Regions from separate parts of the Sporosarcina sp. QA0331 genome, predicted to be linked through region 3. Evidence: a T-box and tRNA genes for the amino acid it is inferred to sense, from the RefSeq annotation. Region 3 holds a T-box; the other regions hold tRNA genes.
What was found. A T-box is a leader RNA that pairs with one kind of tRNA and senses whether it is charged. The one in region 3 lies ahead of AC0L13_RS07105 (valine--tRNA ligase), so its partner is inferred to be a tRNA-Val.
Positions count from the first base shown of each region.

Region 1: it has a tRNA-Val gene. The T-box ahead of AC0L13_RS07105 (valine--tRNA ligase) is inferred to sense a tRNA for this amino acid. The anticodon was not compared.
Region 2: it has a tRNA-Val gene. The T-box ahead of AC0L13_RS07105 (valine--tRNA ligase) is inferred to sense a tRNA for this amino acid. The anticodon was not compared.

Region 1 covers NZ_CM147850.1:2,890,996-2,894,228, reverse strand. Annotated here, with positions in the region: rRNA gene AC0L13_RS14775 (23S ribosomal RNA) at 1-1,052, shown strand, start outside; rRNA gene rrf (5S ribosomal RNA) at 1,198-1,313, shown strand; tRNA gene AC0L13_RS14765 (tRNA-Asn) at 1,363-1,437, shown strand; tRNA gene AC0L13_RS14760 (tRNA-Ser) at 1,441-1,531, shown strand; tRNA gene AC0L13_RS14755 (tRNA-Glu) at 1,550-1,624, shown strand; tRNA gene AC0L13_RS14750 (tRNA-Val) at 1,789-1,864, shown strand; tRNA gene AC0L13_RS14745 (tRNA-Met) at 2,037-2,111, shown strand; tRNA gene AC0L13_RS14740 (tRNA-Asp) at 2,115-2,190, shown strand; tRNA gene AC0L13_RS14735 (tRNA-Phe) at 2,200-2,275, shown strand; tRNA gene AC0L13_RS14730 (tRNA-Thr) at 2,288-2,360, shown strand; tRNA gene AC0L13_RS14725 (tRNA-Tyr) at 2,373-2,457, shown strand; tRNA gene AC0L13_RS14720 (tRNA-Trp) at 2,464-2,537, shown strand; tRNA gene AC0L13_RS14715 (tRNA-His) at 2,560-2,635, shown strand; tRNA gene AC0L13_RS14710 (tRNA-His) at 2,675-2,750, shown strand; tRNA gene AC0L13_RS14705 (tRNA-Gln) at 2,760-2,831, shown strand; tRNA gene AC0L13_RS14700 (tRNA-Gly) at 2,836-2,910, shown strand; tRNA gene AC0L13_RS14695 (tRNA-Cys) at 2,921-2,994, shown strand; tRNA gene AC0L13_RS14690 (tRNA-Leu) at 3,029-3,109, shown strand; tRNA gene AC0L13_RS14685 (tRNA-Leu) at 3,193-3,233, shown strand, end outside.
Region 2 covers NZ_CM147850.1:2,581,004-2,584,236, reverse strand. Annotated here, with positions in the region: rRNA gene AC0L13_RS13080 (23S ribosomal RNA) at 1-1,221, shown strand, start outside; rRNA gene rrf (5S ribosomal RNA) at 1,381-1,496, shown strand; tRNA gene AC0L13_RS13070 (tRNA-Val) at 1,736-1,811, shown strand; tRNA gene AC0L13_RS13065 (tRNA-Thr) at 1,834-1,909, shown strand; tRNA gene AC0L13_RS13060 (tRNA-Lys) at 1,916-1,991, shown strand; tRNA gene AC0L13_RS13055 (tRNA-Leu) at 2,022-2,103, shown strand; tRNA gene AC0L13_RS13050 (tRNA-Gly) at 2,111-2,185, shown strand; tRNA gene AC0L13_RS13045 (tRNA-Leu) at 2,194-2,282, shown strand; tRNA gene AC0L13_RS13040 (tRNA-Arg) at 2,300-2,376, shown strand; tRNA gene AC0L13_RS13035 (tRNA-Pro) at 2,392-2,468, shown strand; tRNA gene AC0L13_RS13030 (tRNA-Ala) at 2,480-2,555, shown strand; tRNA gene AC0L13_RS13025 (tRNA-Met) at 2,575-2,648, shown strand; tRNA gene AC0L13_RS13020 (tRNA-Ile) at 2,656-2,732, shown strand; tRNA gene AC0L13_RS13015 (tRNA-Ser) at 2,752-2,844, shown strand; tRNA gene AC0L13_RS13010 (tRNA-Met) at 3,045-3,119, shown strand; tRNA gene AC0L13_RS13005 (tRNA-Asp) at 3,123-3,198, shown strand.
Region 3 covers NZ_CM147850.1:1,469,592-1,472,824, forward strand. Annotated here, with positions in the region: gene hemL (glutamate-1-semialdehyde 2,1-aminomutase) at 1-240, shown strand, start outside; gene AC0L13_RS07100 (hypothetical protein) at 343-1,158, shown strand; T-box leader at 1,385-1,609, shown strand; gene AC0L13_RS07105 (valine--tRNA ligase) at 1,676-3,233, shown strand, end outside.

The DNA of each region.
Region 1 (3,233 bases), 1.4 Mb from region 3:
AGGTTAAGAGGAGAGGTCAGCGCAAGCGAAGCTTCGAATTGAAGCCCCAGTAAACGGCGGCCGTAACTATAACGGTCCTAAGGTAGCGAAATTCCTTGTCGGGTAAGTTCCGACCCGCACGAAAGGCGTAACGATCTGGGCACTGTCTCAACGAGAGACTCGGTGAAATTATAATATGCGTGAAGATGCGCATTACCCGCGACAGGACGGAAAGACCCCGTGGAGCTTTACTGTAGCCTGATATTGAATTCCGGTGCAGCCTGTACAGGATAGGTAGGAGCCTTGGAATCCGGAGCGCCAGCTTCGGAGGAGGCAATGGTGGGATACTACCCTGGCTGTATTGGACTTCTAACCCTTGCCCGTGATCCGGGCAGGAGACAGTGTCAGGTGGGCAGTTTGACTGGGGCGGTCGCCTCCTAAAGTGTAACGGAGGCGCCCAAAGGTTCCCTCAGAATGGTTGGACATCATTCGTAGAGTGCAAAGGCATAAGGGAGCTTGACTGCGAGACCTACAAGTCGAGCAGGGTCGAAAGACGGGCTTAGTGATCCGGTGGTTCCGCATGGAAGGGCCATCGCTCAACGGATAAAAGCTACCCCGGGGATAACAGGCTTATCTCCCCCAAGAGTCCACATCGACGGGGAGGTTTGGCACCTCGATGTCGGCTCATCGCATCCTGGGGCTGTAGTCGGTCCCAAGGGTTGGGCTGTTCGCCCATTAAAGCGGTACGCGAGCTGGGTTCAGAACGTCGTGAGACAGTTCGGTCCCTATCCGTCGCGGGCGCAGGAAATTTGAGAGGAGCTGTCCTTAGTACGAGAGGACCGGGATGGACACACCGCTGGTGTACCAGTTGTCTTGCCAAAGGCATCGCTGGGTAGCTATGTGTGGACGGGATAAATGCTGAAAGCATCTAAGCATGAAGCCCCCCTCAAGATGAGATTTCCCATTACATTTGTAAGTAAGATCCCTCAAAGAAGATGAGGTGGATAGGTCCGGGGTGGAAGCGTGGCGACACGTGCAGCTGACGGATACTAATCGATCGAGGACTTAACCTTATCGGTTAAAAAAGTACGGTTGAACTTGAGTTCAGCAACAATGTTGGTTTTATCCGGTTTTGAGCGAACAAAATAATTTATTTTGAAAAAAACGCTTGAATTATTCACCAGATATGATATAATAATTCTTGTCTTGTGAAAAAAGTCCAGTGATGATGGCGAAGAGGTCACACCCGTTCCCATACCGAACACGGAAGTTAAGCTCTTCAGCGCTGATGGTAGTAGGGGGCTTCCCCCTGTGAGAGTAAGACGTCGCTGGGCTGTCATTCTTCAAATGACTTAATGAGTGAAAAACTCATGCTAACATTATTCCGCAGTAGCTCAGTGGTAGAGCAATCGGCTGTTAACCGATCGGTCGTAGGTTCGAGTCCTACCTGCGGAGCCAATTGGAGAGCTGTCCGAGTGGCCGAAGGAGCACGATTGGAAATCGTGTATACGCTAACCGCGTATCAAGGGTTCAAATCCCTTGCTCTCCGCCAGATTTATTACATGCATATGGCCCCTTGGTCAAGCGGTTAAGACACCGCCCTTTCACGGCGGTAACACGGGTTCGAATCCCGTAGGGGTCACCATTTCACTAACAGCCTTTCCACTTTAGATGCGACTTCTGTTTAAAGTGGGAGAAGCAAGCAGGTCGCGGAAGCGATTGAAGGAAAGAGGGAGCGTACTTAAGTACGCGACTGAGTGAGTGAAAGAAGCTGACAAAGAGATGCGCAGCTTATCACAATTTAAACCCGGAGGATTAGCTCAGCTGGGAGAGCACCTGCCTTACAAGCAGGGGGTCGGCGGTTCGAACCCGTCATCCTCCACCATAATTACCTTAAAGAAAATTGCAACAAAGCAAATTGAATTATTATTATCGCGGGGTGGAGCAAATCACATAACGCAGAATGTGATTTGTGTAATTTACTAAAAGTAAATTACAACAAAGTCCCAAAATAAAACCGAATGCGTAGGCTTTAAAATTCCTACAACTAACATTATCGCGGGGTGGAGCAGTGGTAGCTCGTCGGGCTCATAACCCGAAGGTCGCAGGTTCAAATCCTGCCCCCGCAACCAAAAGGTCCCGTGGTGTAGCGGTTAACATGCCTGCCTGTCACGCAGGAGATCGCCGGTTCGATCCCGGTCGGGACCGCCATTTTTATGTGGCTCAGTAGCTCAGTCGGTAGAGCAAAGGACTGAAAATCCTTGTGTCGGCGGTTCGATTCCGTCCTGAGCCACCATTTTAATATTATGCCGGTGTAGCTCAGTTGGTAGAGCAACTGACTTGTAATCAGTAGGTCGTGGGTTCGACTCCTATCGCCGGCATATGCTTTTCTTGGTGGGGTAGCGAAGTGGCTAAACGCGGCGGACTGTAAATCCGCTCCCTCCGGGTTCGGCGGTTCGAATCCGTCCCCCACCACCATTTTACAGGGGCATAGTTTAACGGTAGAATAGAGGTCTCCAAAACCTTTGGTGTGGGTTCGATTCCTACTGCCCCTGCCATTTCTGTTTAACCAATACTATGGCGGTCGTGGCGAAGTGGTTAACGCATCGGATTGTGGTTCCGACATTCGGGGGTTCGATTCCCCTCGTCCGCCCCATCCATGTAGTATTACGTATTTATAACTCATTTTATTATGGCGATTGTGGCGAAGTGGTTAACGCATCGGATTGTGGTTCCGACATTCGAGGGTTCGATTCCCTTCAGTCGCCCCATTTAGTTTTTGGGGTATAGCCAAGCGGTAAGGCAACGGACTTTGACTCCGTCATTCGTTGGTTCGAATCCAGCTACCCCAGTTTTGCGGAAGTAGTTCAGTGGTAGAATACGACCTTGCCAAGGTCGGGGTCGCGGGTTCGAATCCCGTCTTCCGCTCCATCTTTCTTACGGCGGCATAGCCAAGCGGTAAGGCACGGGTCTGCAACACCCTTACCACCGGTTCGATTCCGGTTGCCGCCTCCATATTTCATGTATGCTGTAAGTAATTTGTTATTATGCCCGAGTGGTGGAATGGCAGACACGTCGCACTCAAAATGCGATGCCGCGAGGCGTGCCGGTTCAAGTCCGGCCTCGGGTATCCACATCGAAAAGATGCAACCCTGGTTGCATCTTTTCTCTTTCTACATTATTGTAATAAATGTTCTTGGTATTCTCAACTATGCCCAAGTGGTGGAATGGCAGACACGTCGCACTCAAAATGC
Region 2 (3,233 bases), 1.1 Mb from region 3:
AGGAACTCGGCAAAATGACCCCGTAACTTCGGGAGAAGGGGTGCTCTGGTAGGGTGTTAAAGCCCGAGAGAGCCGCAGTGAATAGGCCCAGGCGACTGTTTAGCAAAAACACAGGTCTCTGCAAAACCGTAAGGTGACGTATAGGGGCTGACGCCTGCCCGGTGCTGGAAGGTTAAGAGGAGAGGTCAGCGCAAGCGAAGCTTCGAATTGAAGCCCCAGTAAACGGCGGCCGTAACTATAACGGTCCTAAGGTAGCGAAATTCCTTGTCGGGTAAGTTCCGACCCGCACGAAAGGCGTAACGATCTGGGCACTGTCTCAACGAGAGACTCGGTGAAATTATAATATGCGTGAAGATGCGCATTACCCGCGACAGGACGGAAAGACCCCGTGGAGCTTTACTGTAGCCTGATATTGAATTCCGGTGCAGCCTGTACAGGATAGGTAGGAGCCTTGGAATCCGGAGCGCCAGCTTCGGAGGAGGCAATGGTGGGATACTACCCTGGCTGTATTGGACTTCTAACCCTTGCCCGTGATCCGGGCAGGAGACAGTGTCAGGTGGGCAGTTTGACTGGGGCGGTCGCCTCCTAAAGTGTAACGGAGGCGCCCAAAGGTTCCCTCAGAATGGTTGGACATCATTCGTAGAGTGCAAAGGCATAAGGGAGCTTGACTGCGAGACCTACAAGTCGAGCAGGGTCGAAAGACGGGCTTAGTGATCCGGTGGTTCCGCATGGAAGGGCCATCGCTCAACGGATAAAAGCTACCCCGGGGATAACAGGCTTATCTCCCCCAAGAGTCCACATCGACGGGGAGGTTTGGCACCTCGATGTCGGCTCATCGCATCCTGGGGCTGTAGTCGGTCCCAAGGGTTGGGCTGTTCGCCCATTAAAGCGGTACGCGAGCTGGGTTCAGAACGTCGTGAGACAGTTCGGTCCCTATCCGTCGCGGGCGCAGGAAATTTGAGAGGAGCTGTCCTTAGTACGAGAGGACCGGGATGGACACACCGCTGGTGTACCAGTTGTCTTGCCAAAGGCATCGCTGGGTAGCTATGTGTGGACGGGATAAATGCTGAAAGCATCTAAGCATGAAGCCCCCCTCAAGATGAGATTTCCCATTACATTTGTAAGTAAGATCCCTCAAAGAAGATGAGGTGGATAGGTCCGGGGTGGAAGCGTGGCGACACGTGCAGCTGACGGATACTAATCGATCGAGGACTTAACCTTATCAGTTAAAAAAGTACGGTTGAACTTGAGTTCAGCAACAATGTTGGTTTTATCCGGTTTTGAACGAATAAGTGTCGTTCGAAAAAGTTTTTTAAAAAAAGACTTGTAATTATCATCAGAATTGGTATAATCAATATTGTCGATTGAAAGACAATCTAGTCTGGTGACGACGGCGAAGAGGTCACACCCGTTCCCATACCGAACACGGAAGTTAAGCTCTTCAGCGCCGATGGTAGTAGGGGGCTTCCCCCTGTGAGAGTAGGACGTCGCCGGGCTAACCAATTCAATTCATTACATATGCAAGTTGACGACGAGAAGAATTGTACAAGCATACATAACTGATCGAATGAAGCTGATGCAGTAATGAGAAACTTATTGCGACTCTCGGTTTAAAGTGGGAGAAGCAAGCAGGTCGCGAAAGCGATTGAAGGAAAGAGGGAGCGTACTTCAGTACGTGACCGAGTGAGTGAATGAAGCTGACAAAGAGATGCGCAGCTTATCACACTTTAAATATGGAGGATTAGCTCAGCTGGGAGAGCACCTGCCTTACAAGCAGGGGGTCGGCGGTTCGAACCCGTCATCCTCCACCATACATTACAAACTTATGATTTTGCCGGTGTAGCTCAATTGGTAGAGCAACTGACTTGTAATCAGTAGGTTGAGGGTTCAAGTCCTTTCGCCGGCACCACTTTTTGAGCCATTAGCTCAGTCGGTAGAGCATCTGACTTTTAATCAGAGGGTCGCAGGTTCGAATCCTGCATGGCTCACCATTTCTTGACTCTCTGTCTTGATATGAATATGCGGGTGTGGTGGAACTGGCAGACACGCTAGACTTAGGATCTAGTGCCGTAAGGCGTGGGGGTTCGACTCCCTTCACCCGCACTTCAATGCGGAAGTAGTTCAGTGGTAGAATACGACCTTGCCAAGGTCGGGGTCGCGGGTTCGAATCCCGTCTTCCGCTCCATATGATTTGCCGGGGTGGCGGAACTGGCAGACGCACAGGACTTAAAATCCTGCGGTAGGTGACTACCGTACCGGTTCGATTCCGGTTCTCGGCACCATAAATTAATTATATATTGCGCCCGTAGCTCAATTGGATAGAGCATCTGACTACGGATCAGAAGGTTGTGGATTCGAATTCTTCCGGGCGCGCCATTCATTCTTGAAAAACGGGAAGTAGCTCAGCTTGGTAGAGCACTTGGTTTGGGACCAAGGGGTCGCAGGTTCGAATCCTGTCTTCCCGACCACTTCTTATAATGGGGCCTTAGCTCAGCTGGGAGAGCGCCTGCCTTGCACGCAGGAGGTCAGCGGTTCGATCCCGCTAGGCTCCACCATTATACTAATACTTTTCCTGGCGGCGTAGCTCAGCTGGCTAGAGCGTACGGTTCATACCCGTAAGGTCGGGGGTTCGATCCCCTCTGCCGCCATCCTAAAGGACCTTTAGCTCAGTTGGTTAGAGCAGACGGCTCATAACCGTCCGGTCGCAGGTTCGAGTCCTGCAAGGTCCACCACTATTTGAATAGTTATCACGGAGGAATACCCAAGCCTGGCTGAAGGGATCGGTCTTGAAAACCGACAGGGGTGTTAAAGCCCGCGGGGGTTCGAATCCCTCTTCCTCCGCCATTTATTTCAAAAGTGCAATAGTGGCTCCTTGGAAAACTAATTATGTAGGAATAATAAATCCTACAACTCACATTATCGCGGGGTGGAGCAAATTTCATCACGCAGAATGAGATTTGTGTAATTTCCTAAAAGGAAATTACAGCTAAGTCCCAAAACAAAACAATATGCGTAGGATTTGAAATTCTTACAACTCACATTATCGCGGGGTGGAGCAGTGGTAGCTCGTCGGGCTCATAACCCGAAGGTCGCAGGTTCAAATCCTGCCCCCGCAACCAAATGGTCCCGTGGTGTAGCGGTTAACATGCCTGCCTGTCACGCAGGAGATCGCCGGTTCGATCCCGGTCGGGACCGCCATTTATTTCCTTACATAGTATTTATGATTTGATGAT
Region 3 (3,233 bases):
AACCGTGCTGGCTCTATGATCGGCTTTTTCTTCACAAATGAAAAAGTATACAATTATGACCAAGCGAAAACATCCGACTTGGAACTGTTTGCAGAATACTTCCGTCTTATGGCGGAAGAAGGCATTTTCCTGCCGCCTTCCCAATTTGAAGGCATGTTCTTATCAGCAACTCACACGGAAGCGCATATTGAACAAACCGTCCAAGCATTCCATAAAGTATTCGCCCAATTGGCGCGATAATCCCACACCACCCGTTGTCGATCGACTTGGGTGGTTTTTTATTCTACCTATCCTTCTCGATGCATATAATGGCAAGTGAATGAAACCGGGGAGGGAAATGGAATGAAAAAGCTACAATGGAATATGGAAGAAGTCTTTTATTTTCCTGAAAACGTCGGAGTGCCAAAGGATGCACGTTTAGTTAAAGTGAAAGCAGGATTTACTGAAAAGCGATCTGAAGATGCGGTCCGGCTTTCTGGAATTTATCATATCGCCGCCAAGGTCGATTTCACCGAAGGAGAGCGGGGTGAGACACTTCCATCAGACGCTGTATTTGTAGATGATGTGGAGCTTGAGGGAGAAACGGGCTATTTCGAATATGCGGTGCCTTTATATATCGATTTGCCTCCAGAAGTTGAACATCCATTGCATATTGAAGCGACTGATGTCAAAACAACATTTGACGGACAAGGTTCCTTCACAGTTGCTTGGAATGTGAACTGTACGTATGGAGAGGATTCGACCGAGGGAACTGCAAGTAATGAACAAGCGGCAAACACAAGTAATGAAACTGCCTCCAACGAAACTTCCAATGTGCAGACTGCCAACAACAAATCTTTATCAGAAGCGAATAAAGAAGCAGAATCCGTAGAAGAGAAGACGGAAGCTGTAGCAGTTCAAGAAACACCAAAGGAAAAAGTCGCAGCAGGGATGCAAGAGCAGGAACAAGTCGTTCAAGTTTCCGAACCTCGAACAGCGCAGGCTGTACAAAGTCGGGCAGCAGCTGAGCCTGTCCAAGTTCTGCAGACAACTGCAATGCATGACAGCAGCTCGTGGAATGACCATGATGATATGCTGTCATACATCGCAACGTTGCCGGATGAATGGACGACGACAAGATTCCGCTCAAATGATATCTTTGTAAAGGAGGAAAGTTAAACCTATAAGCGTGCATAATAGGAGGAAATCACCCGTGGTAGGGACGATTAAAACCCTAATGAGCTGAAAAACAGCGATTGGGATGATGATACCTTTGCAATAAAACCTTGTCTTCCGTAGCCACGGGGGCAATAAATAAGGATTATATCCCTTTCTCATAATTACCTTCCTTTCATATTTACTTGACGAAATCTCCTCTAATCGAATATAATACTCATAACTATATAATGATGCTTTGATCGGGAAAGTACGTAAGTTTCATTTATCCAAGAGAGGGCGCCGTCGGTGAGAGGGCCTATAAATGAATTTACAGAAAGTCACCCAGGAGCAGTTTCCGTGAATTTTGAGTAGCGGAAGCCGGTTTGAAACCGTTATTTATTATTGAGGCGCAAACATTTTTTTAGTTTGCGTGAATAAAGGTGGTACCACGGATAACTCCTTCGTCCTTTTTGACGAATGGAGTTTTTTTGTATTCACTTTTAAAAGCAGTACGTGCAAGTAAAGAGGAGGAGTTCATATGTCAACAGAAAACTTGTCAATGCCAACGAAATATGAGCCGCAATCGATTGAAGCGGGTCGTTACGAATGGTGGCTGAAAGGGAAATACTTCGAAGCACAGCCTAAAAGCGGGAAAGAACCGTACACGATTGTCATTCCACCGCCGAATGTTACAGGAAAGCTCCATTTAGGGCATGCTTGGGATACGACGTTGCAAGATATTCTTATCCGTATGAAGCGGATGCAAGGTTATGATGCTTTATGGCTTCCAGGAATGGACCATGCGGGTATCGCGACACAAGCAAAGGTTGAAGAAAAACTTCGTGAAGAAGGAAAATCCCGTTACGATCTTGGACGTGAAAAATTCCTAGAGGAAACATGGAAATGGAAAGATGAATACGCTGGCCATATCCGTGCGCAATGGTCGAAATTAGGTCTAGCACTTGATTATTCAAGAGAACGCTTCACGTTAGATGAAGGATTGTCAAAAGCTGTCCGCGAAGTTTTCGTAAAACTTTACGAAAAAGGCTTTATTTATCGTGGTGAGTATATTATCAACTGGGATCCGGCAACGAAAACTGCGCTATCAGATATCGAAGTTATCCATAAGGATGTTCAGGGTGCATTCTATCATATGCGCTATCCACTCGCTGACGGAACGGGAAGCATCGAAATTGCAACGACGCGTCCTGAAACAATGCTTGGCGATACTGCGGTAGCAGTACATCCGGAAGACGATCGTTATAAGCATTTAATCGGCAAAACGGTTACATTGCCAATTGTCGGACGGGAAATTCCGATTGTTGCAGATGATTATGTCGACATGGAATTTGGAAGCGGTGCAGTAAAAATTACACCGGCACATGACCCGAATGACTTTGAAATCGGCAATCGCCATAACTTGCCTCGCGTTCTTGTTATGAATGAAGACGGCAGCATGAACCAACTTGCAGGCAAGTACGAAGGGATGGATCGCTTCGAATGCCGAAAAGCAATCGTCAAAGATTTACAGGATCTCGATGTTTTATTCAAAATCGAAGATCACTTGCATTCTGTTGGGCATTCTGAACGTAGTGGAGCTGTCGTCGAACCATATTTGTCAACGCAATGGTTCGTTAAAATGGCGCCGCTAGCAGAAGAAGCAATCAAACTTCAGCAATCCGAAGGAAAAGTCAACTTCGTTCCGGAACGCTTTGAAAAGACCTATTTGAACTGGATGGAAAACATCCATGACTGGTGTATTTCTCGTCAGCTTTGGTGGGGACATCGCATTCCTGCTTGGTACCATAAAGAGACAGGCGAAGTGTACGTTGGACACGAAGCGCCTGAAGATCTCGAAAACTGGAACCAAGACGAAGATGTTCTTGACACATGGTTCTCGTCTGCATTATGGCCGTTTTCGACGATGGGCTGGCCGGATCTGGACAATGAAGAATTCAAACGTTATTATCCGACAGATGCGCTCGTAACTGGTTACGATATCATTTTCTTCTGGGTATCCCGGATGATCTTCCAAGGCATCGAATTCACTGATCAACGACCATTCAAAGATGTACTCATCCACGGTCTTGTCCGTG